2 regions of the Streptomyces sp. NBC_01012 genome follow, and region 2 is predicted to be linked to the other one. Evidence: riboswitches for the same ligand, from Rfam matches in the RefSeq annotation. Region 2 holds a riboswitch; the other holds the start of a gene.
The links. Region 2 has a riboswitch for S-adenosylmethionine ahead of OG623_RS26430 (aminotransferase class V-fold PLP-dependent enzyme). Riboswitches for the same ligand answer to the same signal wherever they lie in the genome.

Region 1: another riboswitch for S-adenosylmethionine. It lies ahead of thrC (threonine synthase); the one in region 2 lies ahead of OG623_RS26430 (aminotransferase class V-fold PLP-dependent enzyme).

The regions. Positions count from the first base shown of each region.
Region 1 covers NZ_CP108688.1:3,355,778-3,365,601, reverse strand. Annotated here, with positions in the region: gene OG623_RS15035 (extracellular solute-binding protein) at 1-1,184, shown strand, start outside; gene OG623_RS15030 (DUF3263 domain-containing protein) at 1,207-1,527, shown strand; gene OG623_RS15025 (hypothetical protein) at 1,752-3,209, shown strand; gene otsB (trehalose-phosphatase) at 3,272-4,114, shown strand; gene OG623_RS15015 (trehalose-6-phosphate synthase) at 4,155-5,531, opposite strand; gene OG623_RS15010 (glucosyl-3-phosphoglycerate synthase) at 5,596-6,546, opposite strand; SAM riboswitch class I at 6,700-6,827, shown strand; gene thrC (threonine synthase) at 6,846-8,144, shown strand; gene OG623_RS15000 (MoaD/ThiS family protein) at 8,178-8,453, shown strand; gene OG623_RS14995 (cold-shock protein) at 8,869-9,075, shown strand; gene groL (chaperonin GroEL) at 9,378-9,824, shown strand, end outside.
Region 2 covers NZ_CP108688.1:5,876,426-5,886,249, forward strand. Annotated here, with positions in the region: gene OG623_RS26420 (cytochrome bc complex cytochrome b subunit) at 1-657, shown strand, start outside; gene trpD (anthranilate phosphoribosyltransferase) at 788-1,852, shown strand; SAM riboswitch class IV at 1,937-2,054, shown strand; gene OG623_RS26430 (aminotransferase class V-fold PLP-dependent enzyme) at 2,233-3,609, shown strand; gene OG623_RS26435 (Lrp/AsnC ligand binding domain-containing protein) at 3,694-3,975, opposite strand; gene OG623_RS26440 (rhomboid family intramembrane serine protease) at 3,972-4,721, opposite strand; gene OG623_RS26445 (hypothetical protein) at 4,892-5,134, shown strand; gene OG623_RS26450 (NYN domain-containing protein) at 5,172-6,533, shown strand; gene OG623_RS26455 (NlpC/P60 family protein) at 6,827-7,852, shown strand; gene OG623_RS26460 (NlpC/P60 family protein) at 8,091-9,107, shown strand; gene OG623_RS26465 (hypothetical protein) at 9,124-9,824, shown strand, end outside.

The DNA.
Region 1 (9,824 bases), 2.5 Mb from region 2:
ACACCGGAGGCGACGTCACCCTGCGGCTGGTGGCGGCCGATTACGGCACCGGTGCGCAGAACAGCTCCCAGAAGTACTGGGACGACGTGGCTGCGAAGTTCGAGAAGACCAACCCGAAGATCAAGGTCGAGGTCAGCGTCTACTCGTGGAAGGACGTCGACCGCAAGGTCGCCGAGATGGTGAAGGCCGGCAAGGCCCCCGACATCGCGCAGATCGGGGCGTACGCCGACTACGCCAAGGCGGGCAAGCTCTACCCCGCCGACGACATGGTCGCCATCCGCACGGGGTCCAACTTCCTGCCCTCGCTCACCGACGCGGGTGAGGTCGACGGCACCGTGTACGGCCTGCCGTTCGTGGCCAGCACCCGGCTCCTCTTCTACAACAAGGGCCTGTTCGCCAAGGCGGGTCTCGGGGCCCCGCAGACCTGGGACGACATCAGGAGCGACGCCGCCGCGCTCAAGCAGGGCGGTGTGACCTATCCCTTCGCCCTGCCGCTCGGCCAGGAGGAGTCCCAGGCCGAAACCCTGATGTGGCTGCTCAGCGGGGGCGGCGGCTACACGGACGACGTAGGCAACTACGACATCGACTCGGCGGCCAACACGGCGACCCTCAACTGGCTGAAGAACGACCTCGTCGGCAAGGGCCTCACCGGCCCCGTCGCCCCCGGCAAGCTCGACCGGGCGAAGGCCTTCGACGCGTTCACCAAGGGCGATGTGGGCATGCTCAACGGCCACCCGACGCTGATGCAGGACGCGGAGAAGAAGGGCATCGAGGTCGGCATGGTCCCGCTGCCCGGGGTCGACGGGCCGACCGAGGGCTCGATGGGCGTGGCCGACTGGATGATGGGCTTCAAGCAGAACGGCCACCGCGCCGAGATCGGCACGTTCCTCGACTTCGCCTACACGGACGAGAACGTGCTGTCCTTCGCCGATCAGTACGACCTGCTGCCCGTGACCACCAGTGCGTCCACCGCGATGGAGACCGACGACAAGCACAAGTCGCTCCGCCCGTTCCTGTCGGCCCTGCCGAACTCGCAGCTGTACCCGTTCGGCAAGACGTCCTGGGCGCAGGCCAGCGAGACCATCAAGGAGAAGATCGGCTCCGCGGTCGAGCCCGGTGGCAGCCCGGAGAGTGTGCTCGGGGAGATCGCGACCGAGGCACGGCAGGCGGAGAGCGCGAGCTAGGCAGCTGGGTAGGTTGGTTCATATGACCGCTGGTCCTCCTGATTCCCCCGACTCCGACTCCCCTGACCCCGGCTCCCCCGACCCCGACTGCCCCGGCTCCGGATCCTCCGACTCCGCGGCCCCGCTCTCCGCCCAGGAGCGCGCGGTGCTGGCCGTGGAGCGGCGGTCCTGGCCGGGCCCCGGGGCGAAGGAGCGGGCGATCAGGGAGGAGCTGGGCATCTCGCCGGTCCGCTACTACCAGTTGCTCAACGCGCTCCTTGACGACCGCCGTGCGCTGGAGGCGGATCCGGTGACGGTGAACCGCCTGCGACGGGTCAGGGACGCGAGACGCGGGCGCCGCTGAGGCGCCAGGGGCCGGGCCACGACAGGCGCGTTCCGTGCCACCCGCAGAGTTTTCCTGCCGCACCCCTTCCGTTGGCCCGGCCTGGCTACTCTCCCCTCTCCCGGTCCGCCGCAGGAACGGTCCGTCGCAGGAGAGGCACGTCCATGAGCACCCCGGTCCCTCACCCCCCGGCACAGCGGTCCGCCCCGATGCCGGTCCGGCAGCGTCGGACGGGGAGCCGGGCGGTGGGTGCCTCCGTACGGCCGACGGAGCACGCCCTCCTGGAGATGCAGTCCCGCGCGGGCAACCGGGCGGCGACCGCGGCGGTACAGCGGGCCCGGGGCCCCGAGGGAGCCAAGGGGAAGAAGAACTACCGCGACCGGATCGCTGGCCTCATCGACAGGTTCAAGAAGAACCTCGAACCCATCGACACCTTCGTCAAGGGCTTCCAGACCCCCACCAACGCGGGCCTCACCCAGCAGGCCGCAGCCGCGGCCGACGAGGGGCTCAAGAACAGCGCCGCGATCTCGGGAGTCTCCGCCGCGTCGGGCAACCTCCTCACGGAGAGCGCCGGCGCCCTGGCCAGCGGCATGGACGCGTACAAGAACCTGCTGGGCGCCAGGAAGCAGAAGACCGGGGCCGGCCACCACGTCGCGAACAAGAAGGCCAAGACCAAGGGGACCGACGCGGTCGTCAGCGCGGCCGGTTCGGGAAGCTACAGCGCCGGCATCGCCAAGGAGGCGACCAAGGTCCAGAAGGCGGCGGACGCCGCGGTGTCCGCCGAGGCGAGCGGCATCGCCAGCGCCTCCATCGGCGCGATCAAGGCGACCAGGTCCGCCTTCCGCATCGGGGGCGCGGCCCGCAAGTACAAGCAGGTCAAGGCGCTGGGGGATCCCCATCTCGTCCACGAGGCCTCGCTGGCCAGGCTGGACGAGTCGCGGGTGCAGGCCAACTGGGCAGCGGCGGAGGCCTACGTCGCACTGGACGCGTACTGGAGGCCCGAGGATCAGGGCGGCGGCCTCGAAGCCGTCTCCGAGGCTGTCGACGCCGCCCAGGAGGCGATGGACGAGGCCCGTGAAGCCGCCGAGAGCCTCCAGCGCGCCGAGAAGGACGTGGAGAAGCTGAGCACGGCGCAGGGGTACGCCAAGAAGAAGCAGCTCACCAAGATCGGCAAGGAGGCGGTCAGCGGCGGCGGCGAGTCCACCAAGGCCGCGGCCGGCATCGTGACGGCGGTCGCGGCGGGAACGGGCCTGCTGGCGAGCAACCCGGTCGGATGGGGCCTCGCCGGGGCCGGGGCCGGTCTCGTCTTCGGCGTCACCATGTACAAGGCACTCCGCGCCGCCACGAAGCGCTACGAGGAGGTCCGCCACCCGGAGCGCTGGGCGCCGGCGGGCGAGACCCCGGCGGAGGCGTCCCGCACGGACTCGCTGGCGCATGCCCTGAAGTTCTGGAAGAAGGTGTCGAAGGGCGAGCGCCAGGCCATGGCACGCGAGATCTACGCGCTGGCGGCGGGCCCCGCCATCGCCGGGAGCGACGGCACGACGGACGAGATGCGGGAGTCCGCCAGGGCCCTGCTCATCGCACTCAAAGCCGGCCCCGCCAAGCACAAGCTGGAGCCCGAGGCATGGGTCGAGACCCTCAACGACCCGGCGAAGAGCTCCGGTTGGATCCAGGAGATAGCGGAGCAGCTGGCTTCGGGGTGACAGCCGGGGAACGCGCGCGGCGCGGACCGCACCGCCCGCCCGGTCACCGCTACGCTCGGGCCATGGGTAACCCGGCACACCCCATCCCGACCCCGTCCACCCAGGCCGGCCGCGAAGGCCTCGCCGCACTCCTCGCCCGTCCCGCCCGCGCGGTCGTCGCGCTGGACTTCGACGGCACGCTCGCCGACATCGTCCCGGACCCGGAGCAGTCCCGGGCGCACCCCTCGGTGGTCCCGGCCCTCTCCGCGCTCGCCCCCCAGGTCGCCGCAGTCGCCGTGATCACGGGCCGCCCGGCCGGCACCGCCGTGCGCTACGGCGGCTTCGCCGGAGCGCCGGGCCTCGACCATCTCGTCGTACTCGGTCACTACGGCGCCGAACGCTGGGACGCCTCGACCGCCACCGTCCACGCCCCGCCGCCCGACCCGGGGGTCGAGGCCGCCCTGGCGGAGCTCCCGGCCGTACTGGAGGGGGCCGGCGCCGGCGACGGCGCCTGGATCGAGGAGAAGGGCCGCGCGGTCGCGGTGCACACCCGCCGCGCCGCCGACCCGGAGGCGGCCTTCGAGTCGCTGCGCGCCCCCCTGGACAGCCTGGCCGCGCGGCACGGCCTGATCGTCGAACCGGGCCGCCTCGTCCTCGAGTTGCGCCCGCCGGGCATGGACAAGGGTGTGGCGCTCGAGGAGTACGTGAAGGAGACCGGCGCGGAGACGGTGCTGTACGCCGGCGACGACCTCGGTGACCTGGCCGCGTACGCCGCCGTGGAGAAGCTCCGCGCCGACGGGACCGCGGGACTGCTGGTGTGCAGCGGCACCGGGGTCCCCGAACTCGCCGACCGCGCCGACCTGTTGCTCCCGGACCCGGCAGCGGTGGCGGGCCTCCTTCACGCCGTCGCCCGGCAGCTCACCTAGGGCGCCCGGGGCCCCAGGGGCGCCTGAGGTCAGACACACCCTAGGCGCGCAACGCGTCCAGCTGGTCCAGGAACCACTGCTGCGGCGGCAGCGCCGTCGCGGCGGTGGCCAGGCGCTTCGAGCGGGCGCCCCGCTCGTCGGGGTCCATCGTGAGCGCCTCGTGCAGCGCGGCGGCCGTCGCCGACACGTCGTACGGGTTGATCACGAGCGAGTCCTCGCCCAGCTCCTCGTACGCCCCGGCCTCGCGGGAGAGCACCAGCGCGCAGCCGTGGTCCGAGACGACCGGGACCTCCTTGGCGACCAGGTTCATGCCGTCGCGGATCGGGTTGACCAGGGCCACGTCCGCCAGCCGGTACGCCGCCAGGGAGCGGGCGAAGTCGTCGTCGACATGGAGCAGGACGGGCGTCCAGCCCTCGGTGCCGTACTCCGCGTTGACCGCGTCGGCGACCCGCTGGACCTCCGCCGTGTAGTGGCGGTAGACCGCGAGGTCCTGCCGGGAGGGGTAGGCGAAGGCGATGTGCACCACACGCCCGCGCCACTCGGGGCGCTCGTCCAGCAGCGCGCGGTAGGCGTGCAGTCCGCGGACGATGTTCTTCGAGAGCTCCGTGCGGTCCACGCGCACGATCGTGCGCCGGTCCGCACCCACCTGCTCCCGCAGGATCTCCATGCGCTCGTCCACGTCCGCCTCGTGGGAGCGGCGGCGCAGGAAGTCCGCGTCGGCGCCGAGCCCGTGCACCCCGATCCGGGTGCGGCCGGTGCCGCCGATGATCTCCGTGCAGCAGCTGATGAAGGCGTCCGCCCAGCGGCGGGTCAGGAACGCGGCGCGGTCGGCGCCCAGGATGCCGTTGAGGAGCTGCTCGCCGATGTCGTCGGGCAGCAGCCGGAAGTAGTCGACGGGCGCCCAGGGGGTGTGCGAGAAGTGGCCGATCCGCAGGTCGGGGCGGAGCTCGCGGAGCATGCCGGGGACCAGCGAGAGGTGGTAGTCCTGCACCAGGACCGAGGCGCCGTCGCCGGCTTCCTCGGCGAGCGCGTCGGCGAAGGCGCGGTTGTACGTCTCGAAGGACGCCCACTGCCGGCGGAACTCCGCGTCGAAGACGGGCTCCACCGGCGTCTCGTAGATCATGTGGTGGACGAACCAGAGCACCGAGTTCGCGATGCCGTTGTACGCGTCGGCATGGACCCCGGCGTCGATGTCGAGCATCCGGACACCCGGCTCGGACACACCGCGCCTGACCGCCTCGCGGTCGCCTTCGCCGAGGGCCGCGCAGACCCACAGCTTGTCGTCGACCGCGCTCAGACCGGACACGAGCCCGCCGCCGCCCCGCTTCGAGTGGAGCGTGCCGTCCTCCCGACGTGCGTACGACACCGGGCCGCGGTTGGACGCGACGAGGACCTGGGCAGCGTGCTCGGAGACCATGTACCCGAACCTAGCCCGTCGGGGAAGCCGCCAAACGTGAAGCCGGTCCCTCCAGCGGAAGCCACTACGCCGCGTGGCGGGAGGCGTACTCGGCGATCTCCCGCATCGGCGGCCTCTCCTCGGTGTCCACCGCATGGGTGCGCGGGACGAATCCGTCCGGGCCCCGCTCGAACTGGGTGAGCTCGGGGCGCACCAGGGGGCCCCGGGAGAGCCGCAGCTGCGCCGTGCGGTAGATCGCGGCTGCCATCCGGCCGAGCGCCTGGCCGTCCTGGTGGCGGTGTCTGCGTACGCCGACGTCGACCTGGGCCAGTGCGTCCAGGCCGGCCGTGTGCAGCGCGTCGACGAGCAGGCCCAGCTCCACTCCGTAACCGACAGGGAAGGGGAGCTGCTCCAGCAGGGAGCGCCGTACCGCGTACTCACCGCCCAGCGGCTGGACGAAACCGGCCAGGCGCGGCCAGTGCAGATTGAGCAGCGGGCGGGCCACCAGCTCGGTCACCCGGCCGCCCTGGCCTGCGGCTTCACCGAGCGGGCGGTCGTACATCGCCTTGACGAAGTCCACCGAGGGGTCGGTCAGCAGCGGGCCGATGATCCCGGAGACGAAGTCCGCCGAGAAGTCCTTGAGGTCCGCGTCGACGAAGCAGACGATGTCCCCGCCGGTCACCAACAGTGACCGCCACAGCACCTCGCCCTTGCCGGGGAGCGCGGGGATCCGGGGGAGTACGGCGTCACGGTGCACGACGTGGGCGCCGGCCCGCCGCGCCTCGTCGGACGTGGCGTCGGTGGATCCCGAATCGATCACCACCAGTTCGTCCACGAGCTGGACCTTCTCCATCAGCTCGCGCCGGATCTCCGTGACGATCGCGCCGACCGTCGCCTCCTCGTTCAGCGCGGGCAGGACGACGCTGACGCGCGAGCGGTGCGGATCCCTCGCCCGCGCGGCTGTGAGCAGGCCGAGCGGGCGGTCGGCGGCTGACCAGGAACGCCTGGTCAGCCAGCGTTCCACCTCTTCCAGCACGGTCGGTACTCCCTGTATGTGATCCATCTCGCGGTTCGGACGACTACCTCAACCGTCCGCTGCTTCGGTTACAGTCTTGAACAACGCGGATGACCCTCGCATGTCGGGGTCGGTCCGCGAATAAACGCCCGGATCCATGGTCCGGTGCCACAGCGCTCATCCAGAGGGACAGAGGGAACGGCCCGTCGAAGTCCCGGCAACCCTCCTGCCGACCGCGAGGTCACGGTGGGGAAGGTGCCAATTCCGTCTTGTGGCGAAATACGTCGCAGGGAAGATGAGGAGAAAGGGCCTCCGCCATCATGGCTGTGCAGACAGTTGCAGCGAACACCAATTCCTCCGCAGTGGACCTCGGTCCCGCCGCGGCGCTTTCCTGCCGCGAATGCGGCGAACGTTTCGAGCTCGGTCCCATTTTCGCGTGCGTGTCCTGTTTCGGGCCGCTCGAAGTGGCGTACGACCTGCCGAGCGGCTCCCCGGAAGAGCTGAAGAAGCGCATCGCCGATGGACCGGACAACATCTGGCGCTATGCGCCGCTGCTGCCGGTCCCCTCCGATGTCGCGGACAAGCCCAACATCAACCCCGGCTTCACGAAGCTGGTCAAGGCCGACAACCTCGCCCGTGAGCTGGGCGTCACCGGCGGTCTGTACGTCAAGGACGACTCCGGCAACCCGACGCACTCCTTCAAGGACCGTGTCGTCGCCATCGCCGTCGAGGCCGCCCGCGCCTTCGGGTTCACCACCCTGTCCTGCTCGTCCACCGGCAACCTCGCCGGTGCGGTGGGCGCCGCCGCCGCACGCGCCGGCTTCCGCTCCTGCGTGTTCATCCCGCACGACCTGGAGCAGGGCAAGGTCGTCATGGCCGCGGTGTACGGCGGCGAACTGGTCGGCATCGAGGGCAACTACGACGACGTCAACCGCTTCTGCTCGGAGCTCATCGGCGACCCGCTCGGCGAGGGCTGGGGCTTCGTCAACGTCAACCTCCGCCCGTACTACGGCGAGGGTTCCAAGACCCTGGCGTACGAGATCTGCGAGCAGCTCGGCTGGCGGCTGCCCGACCAGATCGTCATCCCGATCGCGTCCGGCTCGCAGCTCACGAAGATCGACAAGGGTCTGCGGGAGCTGATCGAGCTCGGGCTCGTCGAGGACAAGCCGTACAAGATCTTCGGCGCCCAGGCCGAGGGCTGCTCGCCGGTGTCCACCGCCTTCAAGGCCGGCCACGACGTCGTGCGCCCGCAGAAGCCGGACACCATCGCCAAGTCCCTGGCGATCGGCAACCCGGCCGACGGCCCGTACGTCCTGGACATCGCGCGCCGCACAGGCGGTGCGGTGGAGGACGTGAACGACGAGCAGGTCGTCGACGCGATCAAGCTGCTGGCCCGCACCGAGGGCATCTTCGCGGAGACCGCGGGCGGTGTGACGGTCGGTGTGACGAAGAAGCTGATCGACGCCGGTCTGCTCGACCCGGCCCTCACCACCGTCGTCCTGAACACCGGCGACGGTCTGAAGACGCTCGACGCGGTCGCCCCGACGACCGGCCTGTCGGCGACGATCCGGCCCAGCCTGGACGCGTTCCGCGACGCGGGCCTCGCCGCCGCCGGCTGACCCGACCACCCGAGACCCGAGGAAGGCACCCCTATGAGCGTCAAGGTCCGTATCCCCACCATTCTCCGCACCTACACGGGCGGTCAGGCCGAGGTCCCGGCCGAGGGCGCGACCCTCTCCGAGGTCCTGGCGTCCCTGGAGCAGAACCACCCGGGCATCGGCGGCCGTGTCCTGGACGACGAGGGCAAGCTGCGCCGCTTCGTGAACGTGTACGTCAACGACGACGACGTGCGCTTCGAGGGCGGCCTGGACGCGGCCACGCCGGACGGCGCGGGCGTCTCGATCATCCCGGCCGTCGCCGGAGGCTGACCGACCGCACAGCGTGAGCAGAATGGCCCCGTCCGCGAGAGAAGCGGAGGGGGCCATTCTGCATGGTTGAGCGCGGTACAGTTGGGGAAGTCCCCGCCGCCGCGCATGCCAGCCGCATATGAGAATGCGCCCGGCCGCGACAAGAAGCAGCCAAAGTAAGTGAACCCCTTGCGGCATAAGTGGCCTTTGTCGGGCCCGACTTGCCCGGGAATCCTGTGAATCCGCCCCATGCGTGCGATCGCCTGTGCCCAGAATTCTCGTCCGATTGACCTGTTGCAGAGGGCAGTTGGGCAGATACATTCGGCCGCGGTCGACGCGTTCCGGCGCACGCCACCCTCTCCTTTCGGAGGGTGAGTTCTGACCCGGGCCCGCGAAGTGCGGGCTCGTGCAAGGGCCAGTAATAGGGGAGTTGGGCATGGCTCAGGGCACCGTCAAGTGGTTCAACGCGGAGAAGGGGTACGGCTTCATCGCGGTCGACGGTGGTGCGGATGTTTTCGTCCACTACAGTGCGATCCAGATGGACGGGTACCGCACCCTCGAAGAGGGTCAGCGAGTTGAATTCGAGATCTCGCAGGGCCAGAAGGGGCCGCAGGCGGACATGGTCAAGCTCGCCGTCGGCTGAGCTCGGCGCGGTCGGCCAACGACACTCACACACGCGGGGCCCGTACCTCCCACCGGGGTACGGGCCTCACGTGCGTCCACCCGTCGCCCGGGAGCCGCTCCTTCTCCGAAGGAGCTTGCACTCTCCGGGGTCGAGTGCTAATCATTGGCGTTAGCACTCTCCAAGTGAGAGTGACAGAACTTGGATCGGGCCGGTGAGGCCCGCAGGCCCGGTGGGGCAAGGAACCACCGAGTCGCTGGCCGTCCGTCGCGGGCGCCTCCCGGTCCGGAGAAATCCACCCCTGTCCGGGAGGACCACTTCACATGGCCAAGATCATCGCGTTCGACGAGGAGGCACGGCGCGGTCTCGAGCGCGGGATGAACCAGCTCGCCGACGCCGTCAAGGTCACCCTCGGCCCCAAGGGCCGTAACGTCGTCCTCGAGAAGAAGTGGGGCGCGCCCACGATCACCAACGATGGTGTTTCCATCGCCAAGGAGATCGAGCTCGAGGACCCGTACGAGAAGATCGGTGCGGAGCTGGTCAAGGAGGTCGCCAAGAAGACGGACGACGTCGCCGGCGACGGTACGACCACCGCAACCGTTCTCGCGCAGGCGCTCGTCCGCGAGGGCCTGCGCAACGTCGCCGCGGGTGCCAACCCGATGGCTCTGAAGCGTGGCATCGAGAAGGCCGTCGAGGCCGTCTCCGCCGCTCTGCTGGAGCAGGCGAAGGACGTGGAGACCAAGGAGCAGATCGCTTCGACGGCCTCCATC
Region 2 (9,824 bases):
ATCAACCTCTGGGGACACACACTGGTCCTCGGAGTGCTGATCCCGCTGGTCCTGTTCGGTCTGATCCTCGGGGCGCTCGCGCTCTATCCGTTCATCGAGTCGTGGATCACCGGGGACAAGCGCGAGCACCACATCCTGGACAAGCCGCGCAACGCTCCGACCCGGACGGCGCTCGGTGTCGCCTGGGTGACGATCTACTTCGTCATGCTGATCGGTGGCGGTAACGACATCTGGGCGACGCACTTCAGTCTGTCGCTCAACGCGATCAGCTGGTTCGTCCGGATCGCCTTCTTCGTCGGACCGGTCCTGGCGTTCGTCGCCACCCGGCGGATCTGCCTCGGCCTCCAGCGCCGGGACAAGGAGAAGGTGCTGCACGGTCGCGAGTCGGGCACCATCAAGCGCCTGCCGCACGGTGAGTTCGTCGAGATCCACGAGCCGCTCAGCCAGGGGCAGCTGCACACGCTCACGGCGCACGAGCAGTACAAGCCGCTCGAGATCGGCCCGACGGTCGACGAGAACGGTGTCGAGCGCAAGCCGTCGGCGCTGCAGAAGCTGCGCGCCAGGCTCAGCAGGAGTTACTTCGGCGAGGACAACCAGATCGCCAAGCCCACCGCCGAGGAGTACAAGGAGATCACCAGCGGCCACGGCCACCACTGATCACCTCAGCTGACCGCCACAGCCAGGAGCCCCGTCCATCCGCAAGGTGGGACGGGGCTCTTCGCTGTCCCCTGGCCTGGATAAGGTGGGAGAACATCCTTGTATCGGCTGTGGACCCCAGGAGCGGACCATGAACGTGGCGACCCCGGACGGCGGCGACAGCGTGGCGGCCCGTACCTGGCCCGGCATCCTGACCCCCCTGCTGCGCGGCGAGCACCTGGGCGCGGACGACACCGCGTGGGCCATGGACCGCATCATGAGCGGTGAGGCCACGGACGTGCAGATCGCCGGCTTCGCCGTCGCGCTGCGGTCCAAGGGGGAGACCGTCGACGAGGTCACCGGACTCGTCCGCGCCATGTACGAGCACGCCCACACGATCGAGGTGCCCGGCCGCACGGTCGACATCGTGGGCACCGGCGGCGACATGGCCAAGACGGTGAACATCTCCACCATGTCGGCGATAGTGGTCGCGGGCACGGGCGCGAAGGTCGTCAAGCACGGCAACCGGGCCTCGTCGTCGGCGAGCGGGGCATCCGACGTGCTGGAGAAGCTCGGCGTCAACCTCGAACTGACGCCGCAGCGTGTCGTGGCTGTCGCCGAGGAGGCCGGCATCACCTTCTGCTTCGCCGTGAAGTTCCACCCCGCCCTGCGTTACGCGGCCACGGCGCGCAAGGAACTCGGCACGCAGACCACGTTCAACATCCTCGGCCCGCTCACCAATCCGGCCCGGGTGCGCTCCCAGGCCATCGGGGTGGCCGACGCGAGGATGGCGCCCATCGTCGCCGGCGTGCTCGCCGACCGGGGGAACTCCGCGCTCGTCTTCCGGGGCGACGACGGCCTCGACGAGCTGACCACCACGGCCACCTCGCGGGTCTGGATCGTCCGCGACGGCACGGTCCGTGAGGAGGCGTTCGACCCGCGTGATGTCGGACTCGGCCTGGTTCCGGTCGAGGCGCTGCGCGGGGCGGACGCCTCGTACAACGCGGACGTGGCGCGCCGGCTGCTCGACGGGGAGCCAGGTCCCGTGCGCGAGGCGGTCCTGCTCAACTCGGCCGCCGCGCTGGTCGCCCTGGACCCGGCGGAGGCCACGCTGAACGAGCAGCTCGCGGCCGGTATCGCGCGGGCCGGGGAGTCGATCGACTCGGGTGCGGCCAAGAGGGCGCTGGAGCGCTGGGTGGCGGCCAGCAACGCCTGAGGGCGCACGATGTGTGCAAGGGCGCAGTCCGTATCGCGGACTGCGCCCTTGCGCGTCGTCGTCGGTATGGCAAGATGCTGCGCAGGTCATGAGTGACAGCGACTACGGCCCCGGCCCGCTGTCCGGCAACCCTCCGTCCGTGGCGGGGTGCCCCGGGTGAAGACCAGGCCGCAGGCAGCGAGGTCTGTGGCAAGCGCGGGCCCCTCGGCATCATTGGATGCCTCCCCTTGGGGTCCTGGTCCCGAGGAGCCTCTTGTGAGCAAGCGAATGCGATAGGGCACTACGCCCTCCTCCGCACACCCCTCTTCTCTTTCGTTCCCCGCGCCGCCGTGCACCGTCGTCGGCGCGAGGTTCTCGCCTGCCTCTTACGGGAGTTCGCCATGTCTGTCTCCACTGCTGCCGCCGACCAGTCGCTTTGTGCCCCGCTGCCGGTTCTGGGTGCGGATGTCATCGTTCCGCTGGTGACGGGCGGAGATGTCACCTATGCCGCCCTCGACTACGCGGCAAGCGCCCCCGCGCTCCAGCGGGTGTGGGACGACGTGGCGGCGTACGCCCCGTACTACGGCAGCGTGCACCGCGGCGCCGGTTACCTCTCGCAGCTCTCCACGGATCTGTTCGAGGGCAGCCGTGAGACCGTCGCCGAATTCCTCGGCTGCCGCGCGGACGACCAGGTGGTCTTCACCCGCTCCACGACCGACTCCCTCAACCTGCTCGCCGCCGCGCTGCCCGCCGACTGCCAGGTGTTCGTGTTCGAGACCGAGCACCACGCCTCGCTGCTGCCCTGGCGTGACGCACGGGTGGCCTACCTCGACGCCCCGCGCACCCCGGACCAGGCCGTCGACACGCTGGAGCGCGCCCTGTCGGCGCGCGATCCCCAGGGCCCCGCGCTGGTCTGTGTGACGGGTGCCTCCAATGTCACCGGTGAGCTGTGGCCGGTGCGGGAGCTGGCCGCCGCCGCTCACGCGCACGGCGCGCGGATCGTGCTCGACGCGGCGCAGCTGGCGCCCCACCACCCGGTGGACATCGCCGATCTCGACGTCGACTGGGTCGCCTTCTCCGGGCACAAGCTGTACGCGCCCTTCGGCTCGGGTGTACTCGCCGGCCGGTCCGACTGGCTGGTGGACGCGGAGCCGTACCTCGCGGGCGGCGGCGCCTCCCGCAAGGTCGCCCGGCGCACCGACGGCGGTGTGGACGTCGAGTGGCACACCACCGCCGCCCGCCACGAGGCCGGTTCGCCCAACGTCATCGGTGTCTACTCCATCGCCGCCGCCTGCAAGGCCCTCACCGAGGCCGGATTCGACCGACTGGTCGACCGGGAGCAGCAGCTGGTGACCCGGGTCGTCGAAGGGCTCGCCGAGGTTCCCGAGGTCAAGGTGCTCTCGCTGTTCGGCGACGACGCCCCGAGGGTCGGCGTCATCTCCTTCGTGGTCGAGGGATGGAACAGCTCGCACTTCGCCGCGGCGCTCTCCGCCGAGTACGGCATCGGGGTGCGCGACGGACTGTTCTGCGCGCACCCGCTGGTGCGGACCCTGCTCGGCAGCGAGCCCCAGGACCCGGGTGAGTGCGGCGCGCCGGAGGCCGGGCCGGGGGAGAGGTCACTCAACGCCATCCGGGTGAGCTTCGGTGCCGGCACGCCTGACGAGCACATCGAGCGGTTCCTCGGCGCCGTCCGTGAGCTGGTGAGCAAGGGCGCGCGCTGGACCTACCGCACCGAGGAGGGCCGCTGCGTGCCCGACCGGGGCGCGGCGCAGGTCTGACCGGTACGGCGTACGGCTCCGGCCGGGCACGGGAGGTGTCTCCCGCGCCCGGCCGGAGCCGTACGCGTATGTCCTGCGTGGATGTCAGCCGTCGAGCCCGATGGCGAAGGCCGCCTCGAGGTCGTGCTGCGAGTACGTGCGGAAGGCCACATGGGTGTCGGTCGCCTCGACGCCCTGGATCTTGCTGATCCGGCCGGGGATGACATCGGCCAGATCGTCGTGCCGGGGAACCCGGACCATGGCGATCAGGTCGTACGTACCGGTGACCGAGAAGACCTCGCTGACACTGTCCAGCGCGGCGATGGCCTCGGCGATCTCGGGAATCCGGTCCACGCTGGTTTTGATGAGCACGATCGCGGTGATCACGGCTGGCTTTCTCCCTCAGTGGCCGTGGCTGGAGCCTTCACTCTAGTCCCCCGGAATCGCACCCAGGCGTAGAGGAAGCCGCCCGAGAAACCCGCCACGTGCGCGAGGTAGGCGACGCCGGGGCCGCTGCCCGCGCCCTGTGCCGCCAGCCACTGCAGGACGAACCAGAACACCAGCACGATCCAGGCGGGAAAGCGCAGCGGCAGGAAGAAGAGGAAGGGGAAGAGGCTGGTGACACGGGCCCGGGGAAAGAGGCAGAGGAACGCGCCGAGCACCGCGGAGATCGCCCCGGACGCGCCGACCAGCGTCTGGTCGGACCCCGAGTGCACCACCGCGTAGGCGACCAGCGCGAAGTAGCCGCACACGACGTAGAAGAAGGTGAACTCGGTGCGGCCCATGCGCTCCTCGGCCATCGCGCCGAACACATGGAGGAAGAGCATGTTGCCCAGCAGGTGCAGCCAGCTGCCGTGGACGAAGAGCGCGGTCAGCGGGGTCAGGGCCGCGTGCGCGGAGCCGTCCATGAGCTCGCTGGGGATCACGCCCCACCGCTCGAAGTACCCGGCCTGGGCTGCCAGCAGCGCGTCGGCGCCGCCGGGGACGGGGCTGAACCCGGAGAGCGGGCTGAGCAGGAACACCGCGCAGCACAGCGCGATCAGCCCGTACGTGACCGGAGCACCGCCGGCGGCGGCTGCCGCCCCGAGCTCTCCGGCCCGCTTCCGCCAGTGGACTTTCCGCAGCTCGGTCACGTACAGAGCATGACGCACCGGGAGAGAACGGTACAGAGCGCCTCGCCGTGTCGATAGGTATGCGCAAGGCCGTAGGGTTACGGCAGTACATCCGCAGTTCGACGGCGCACCGCGAGATCGAAGACCTGGGCCCACACAAGACTCGACGAACGACGAAAGAGGACGCAACGATGACGACGGTTCCCCAGCCGACGGACGGGACCCGCTGGCGCTGCACGCTCTGCGGCAACCTCACCCGTTTCGATGTGACGCGCTCCTCGAAGGTCGTCGAGTACGTGCATCTCGACCTGGCCGGGGAATCGAGTATCGAGGAGCGCGAGGTGGTCAGTGAGACCATCGAGTCGGTGCGCTGTCGTTGGTGCAACGCCGTGGACCAGATCGAGCTGGTCGACAGGCCGGGTGCCGACTCCTGACGGGGCCGTGCGGACAGACATATTGGGGTGATGGATGGTGGAGCAGCCGACAGGCGGCGCCGGACCGGCCGACGCGGCCGACGGCACCGCGGAGTCGCTCGACCGTCCGCTGCCCGAGGGTGTGCGCCGCAAGGTCGTGGCGCTGGTCTCGGACGCCTTCGGCGGTCTGACCGTCGGCGAACTCCCGGCCCAGCTCCGGCAGTACGCCCGTTTCACCCCCAGCAGGCGGGCCAAGTTCGCGGGTAACGCGATGGCCGCGGCCCTGGAGAGCGACCCGGTGTTCCGCCGGCGCATCGGTGAGCGCATCGGCCAGACCCAGCCGGAGCTGGCCGATGCGCTCACATCCGGTGCGCCGCCCGCCGCGGCCGATCCCGTCGATGTGGCCGCCGCCGCCTATGTGCTGCGGCCGGCCGGCTGGGTCAAGCTGGTGGCCGCGGCCGGCGAGGAGGTCCAGCGCGCGCACGCGGAGCGGGTGGACGAGGAGACCAGGCGCGAACTGCGGCGGCTGCGCGAGGAACTCGACCACGCCCGCGGCCAGACCAGGGCCGACACCGAGCGGCTGCGCTCGGAGCTGGACACCGCGCGCCGGGAGACCGACTCCCTGCACCGCAAGCTGCGCAGCGCCCTCAGTGAGGTGAAGCGCGGCGAGGCCGCCCTGCGCAAGGCCGGGGTGGAGACCGACGCCGTACGGTCCGAGGCCGCGGCCCAGGTGTCGGCCGCCGAGAGCGAGTCCCGCCGGCTCAAGGCTCGGCTGGCCGAGGCGGAGGCCGCCGTGGAGGCGGGCCGCCGGGCGGCCAGGGAGGGGCGCTCCGTCGAGGACATGCGGCTGCGGCTGCTCCTGGACACCGTGCTGGACGCGGCCCAGGGGCTGCGCCGTGAGCTGGCCCTGCCCCCTTCCTCGCTCCGTCCCGCGGACGGCGTCGAAGCGGTGGAGCCGGGCAGGATGTCACCGAAGGACATCGCGGCCAGGGCTCTTTCGGACACCGACCCGGCGCTGCTCGACCAGTTGCTGGCCCTGCCGCAGGCCCATCTGATCGTCGACGGCTACAACGTCACGAAGACCGGCTATCCGCAGATGCCGCTGGAGAAGCAGCGGTTGCGGCTCCTGGGCGGCCTCTCGGTCCTCGCGGCGCAGACCGGCGCCGAGATGACCTGTGTCTTCGACGGAGCCGAACTGGCCGCCCCGGTCCTGCTCGCGCCACCGCGCGGAGTGCGTGTGCTGTTCAGCAAGGCGGGGGTGACAGCGGACGAGCTGATCCGGCAACTGGCGCGTGCCGAACCCTCGGGCAGGCCCGTCGTCGTGGTCTCCACCGACCGGGAAGTGGCCGACGGGGTGGCGAAGGCGGGAGCGCGGCCGGTCGCGTCCGCCTTGCTCCTGAAGCGGCTTTCGCGCGTGTGATTCCTCATGTGCGACATGAGTGACTTGCCGGAATTTTTGGAACGTACCGTCAAGTGACCGCTACGCGCAGTGTGATGAAAGTAAAGAAGTGCCTGGTGTGACGAGATTTTGCTCGCGAGGATTTGAACTGATCACAAGATGGTCACTAGGGTCAGGCCTCGAACCTTCGCACGGTTGATCGCCCACCAGGGGTGACGGCGAAGGAACCGCCGAGTCCGTGAGTGCACGGAGCCGGGGATCCACACGTCCCCCCACACCCGGTAGGCGGCTCGAGGAAGAAGGAGCTCGCCTTCGTGGCGTCCCACCGTCGTCCCAAGCAGCCGAGCCGCACCCGCGTGACCGTGCTCACCGCGACTGCCGCCGCAGCAGTGGCCCTGACCTCCCAGGCAGCCCACGCCGACCCGAAGCCGACCAAGAGTGAGGTCAAGGCGAAGGTCGACAAGCTCTACGACGAGGCCGAGGTCGCGACCGAGAAGGCCAACGGCGCCAAGGAGCAGCAGGACAAGCTCAAGAAGCAGGCCGACGCGCTCCAGGACAAGGTCGCCCGCGGTCAGGACGAGCTCAACACCCTGCGCGGCGAGCTCGGTTCGCTCGCCACCGCGCAGTACCGCTCAGGTGGTCTCGACCCGTCGGTCCAGCTGCTGCTCTCCTCGGACCCGGACAGCTTCCTCGACCAGGCCTCCGCGCTCGACCAGCTGACGGCCAAGCAGGCCGAGTCGCTGCAGAAGATCCAGGCGAAGCAGCGCACCCTCGCGCAGCAGCGCAAGGAGGCGCAGGGCAAGCTCGACGACCTCGCCGACGTCCGCAAGACGCTCAACGAGAACAAGACGAAGTACCAGGGCAAGCTCGCCGACGCCCAGAAGCTGCTGAACACCCTCACGGCCGCCGAGCGCCAGGAGATGGCCGACAAGGAGCTGCGCGCCAGCCGCGACGCCGGCGACCGGGTCGACCTCGGCAACGAGGTCCCCGCGTCCGCACGTGGCGCCGCCGCCCTCCAGGCCGCCTCCACGCAGCAGGGCAAGCCGTACGTCTCCGGCGGCACGGGCCCCAACTCGTTCGACTGCTCGGGTCTGACCCAGTGGGCCTACGCCCAGGCCGGCGTCCAGATCACCCGCACCACGTACACCCAGATCAACGACGGTGTCCAGATAGGCCGCAGCGCCCTCAAGCCGGGCGACCTGGTCTTCTTCAACAACACCTCGCACGTGGGTCTGTACGCGGGCAACAACCAGATCCTTCACGCCCCGAAGCCGGGTGCCGTGGTCCGTTACGAGTCGATGGACTACATGGGCACCTTCCAGTTCGGCGTGCGCGTCTGACGCCCGAACGGGCGAATCGCGGCAGCACTCGACTACACCCCGCCCCGCCGGAGACCACAGGTCACCGGCGGGGCGGAGCTGTTTCGTCCGCATTTCCGCGACCGCCACTCCCTTTGGCCGGTGTGCGGCCGTCCGGTTACTGTCTGCGCTGCCGTGCAGCTCCCGGTCGTCGGTCCGCCCGCCCAGGGCGGCAGGGGCTGCGCACATCTGCGTACAGCGGAAGGGAGTGCGGCTTCCTGTGGTGTCGCATCGCCGCCCCACCGGTCCCGGCCTCAGCCGTGGCGTCCGGGCCACCGTCCTGTCCGCCGCCGCGGCCACCGCGACGGCCGGCCTCGGCGCCGCACCCGCGAGTGCCGCGCCCGACGACACCCACGAGACGGCGAAGGCCACCGTCGACCGGCTGTACGGCGAGGCCGAGCGCGCCACCGAGCAGTACAACGCCGCCAGGGAGAGCCTCGGCGGGCTGCGCACCCGGGTCAGCAGGGCCCAGGACGCGGCGGCCCGTACGCAGGCGGACATCAACCGGATGCGGGAGTCCCTCGGTTCGATGGCGGGGGCGCAGTACCGCTCGGGCGGCATCGATCCCTCGGTCGCCCTGCTGCTCTCCTCGGACCCCGACACCTTCCTGGACCGCGCCGCCGCCCTGGACCGGGTGGGCGAGCGCAGGGCCGTGACACTGCGCAAGCTCCACCGGGCCCAGCGGAAGATCGCCCAGAGCCGGGCGGAGGCCACCGGGGCGCTGGCCGCCATGGAACGCGACCGCGCGGCGGTGGCCCGGCACCGGAGCACCGTGCGGGGCAAGCTGGCCCGGGCCAGGGAGCTGCTGCGCACGCTCCCGGCCGCCGACCGCACCTCGCTGGGCCGCGCGGACCCCGGCACCGGGGCGCCGCCGGACGGCGCCGGCGCCTCCGCGCGCGGTCTCGCGGCGCTCATGGCGGCCCGGCAGGCCCTGGGCCGCCCGTATGTCTGGGGCGCCGCAGGACCCGCCGGATTCGACTGCTCCGGGCTGATGCAGTGGGCGTACGCGCAGGCCGGGGTCGCTCTGCCGCGTACCTCGCAGGCGCAGCGGTACGCGGGCCGCATGGTGCCGCTCGCCGAGGCGCGGCCAGGTGATCTCGTGGCCTACCGCGCGGACGCCGGCCACATCGCGATGTACGCGGGAAACGGGCAGGTCATCCATGCCCCGCACCCGGGCGCTCCGGTGCGCTACGACCCCGTCGGCATGATGCCCGTCACCTCGGTCACCCGCGTCTGACCGTACGATCGGCCCAATGGCTGTTCGAACGCAGGACGCACGGCGGGAGCGGACCCGCAGACGGAGCACGGCGGGCGCCGTGCTCGCCGCCCTGCTGCTCGCGCCCGCGTGCGCCGGTCCCCAGGACTCCGCGGGCGGCCTCACCGCCCGGGAGGTCGGCGCCGCCCTGGACCGCAGGGCCACGGCGGTCATGGCGCACGACACCGACGCCTACCTGGCCGGGCTCGACCCCCGTGCCGCGTCCTTCAGGGCCGCACAGCGCACCGAGCTGCGCAACCTCGCCGACGTACCGCTGGAGTCCTGGGCGTACAAGGTGAAGGACGTCAGCGACAAGGGCGAAGGCAAGGTCACCGCCGAGGTCGAGCTGCGCTACCGGATCAAGGGCTACGACAAGGCGCCCATGTCCTCGTCCCGCACGGTGGAGCTGGTCCGCGAGGGAAAGGGCCGCACCTGGTACATCGCGGCCGACCGGGCCGCCGACGGCGCACCCGGGCAGCTCTGGCAGCAGGGTGACGTCGAGGTCGTACGGGGCAGGAGCAGCCTGGTCCTGGGAGTCGGCCGCCGTGAGTCGGAGCTGCGCGAGATCGCGGACACCGCCGACCGGGCCGTCCCCGCCGTCACCGGCACCTGGACGGAGCCCTGGGCGGAGCGGGTCGTGGTGCTCGTCCCCGAGTCCGTGGAGGACATGGCGGGGCTCCTGGGCTCACCCGCCGCGAG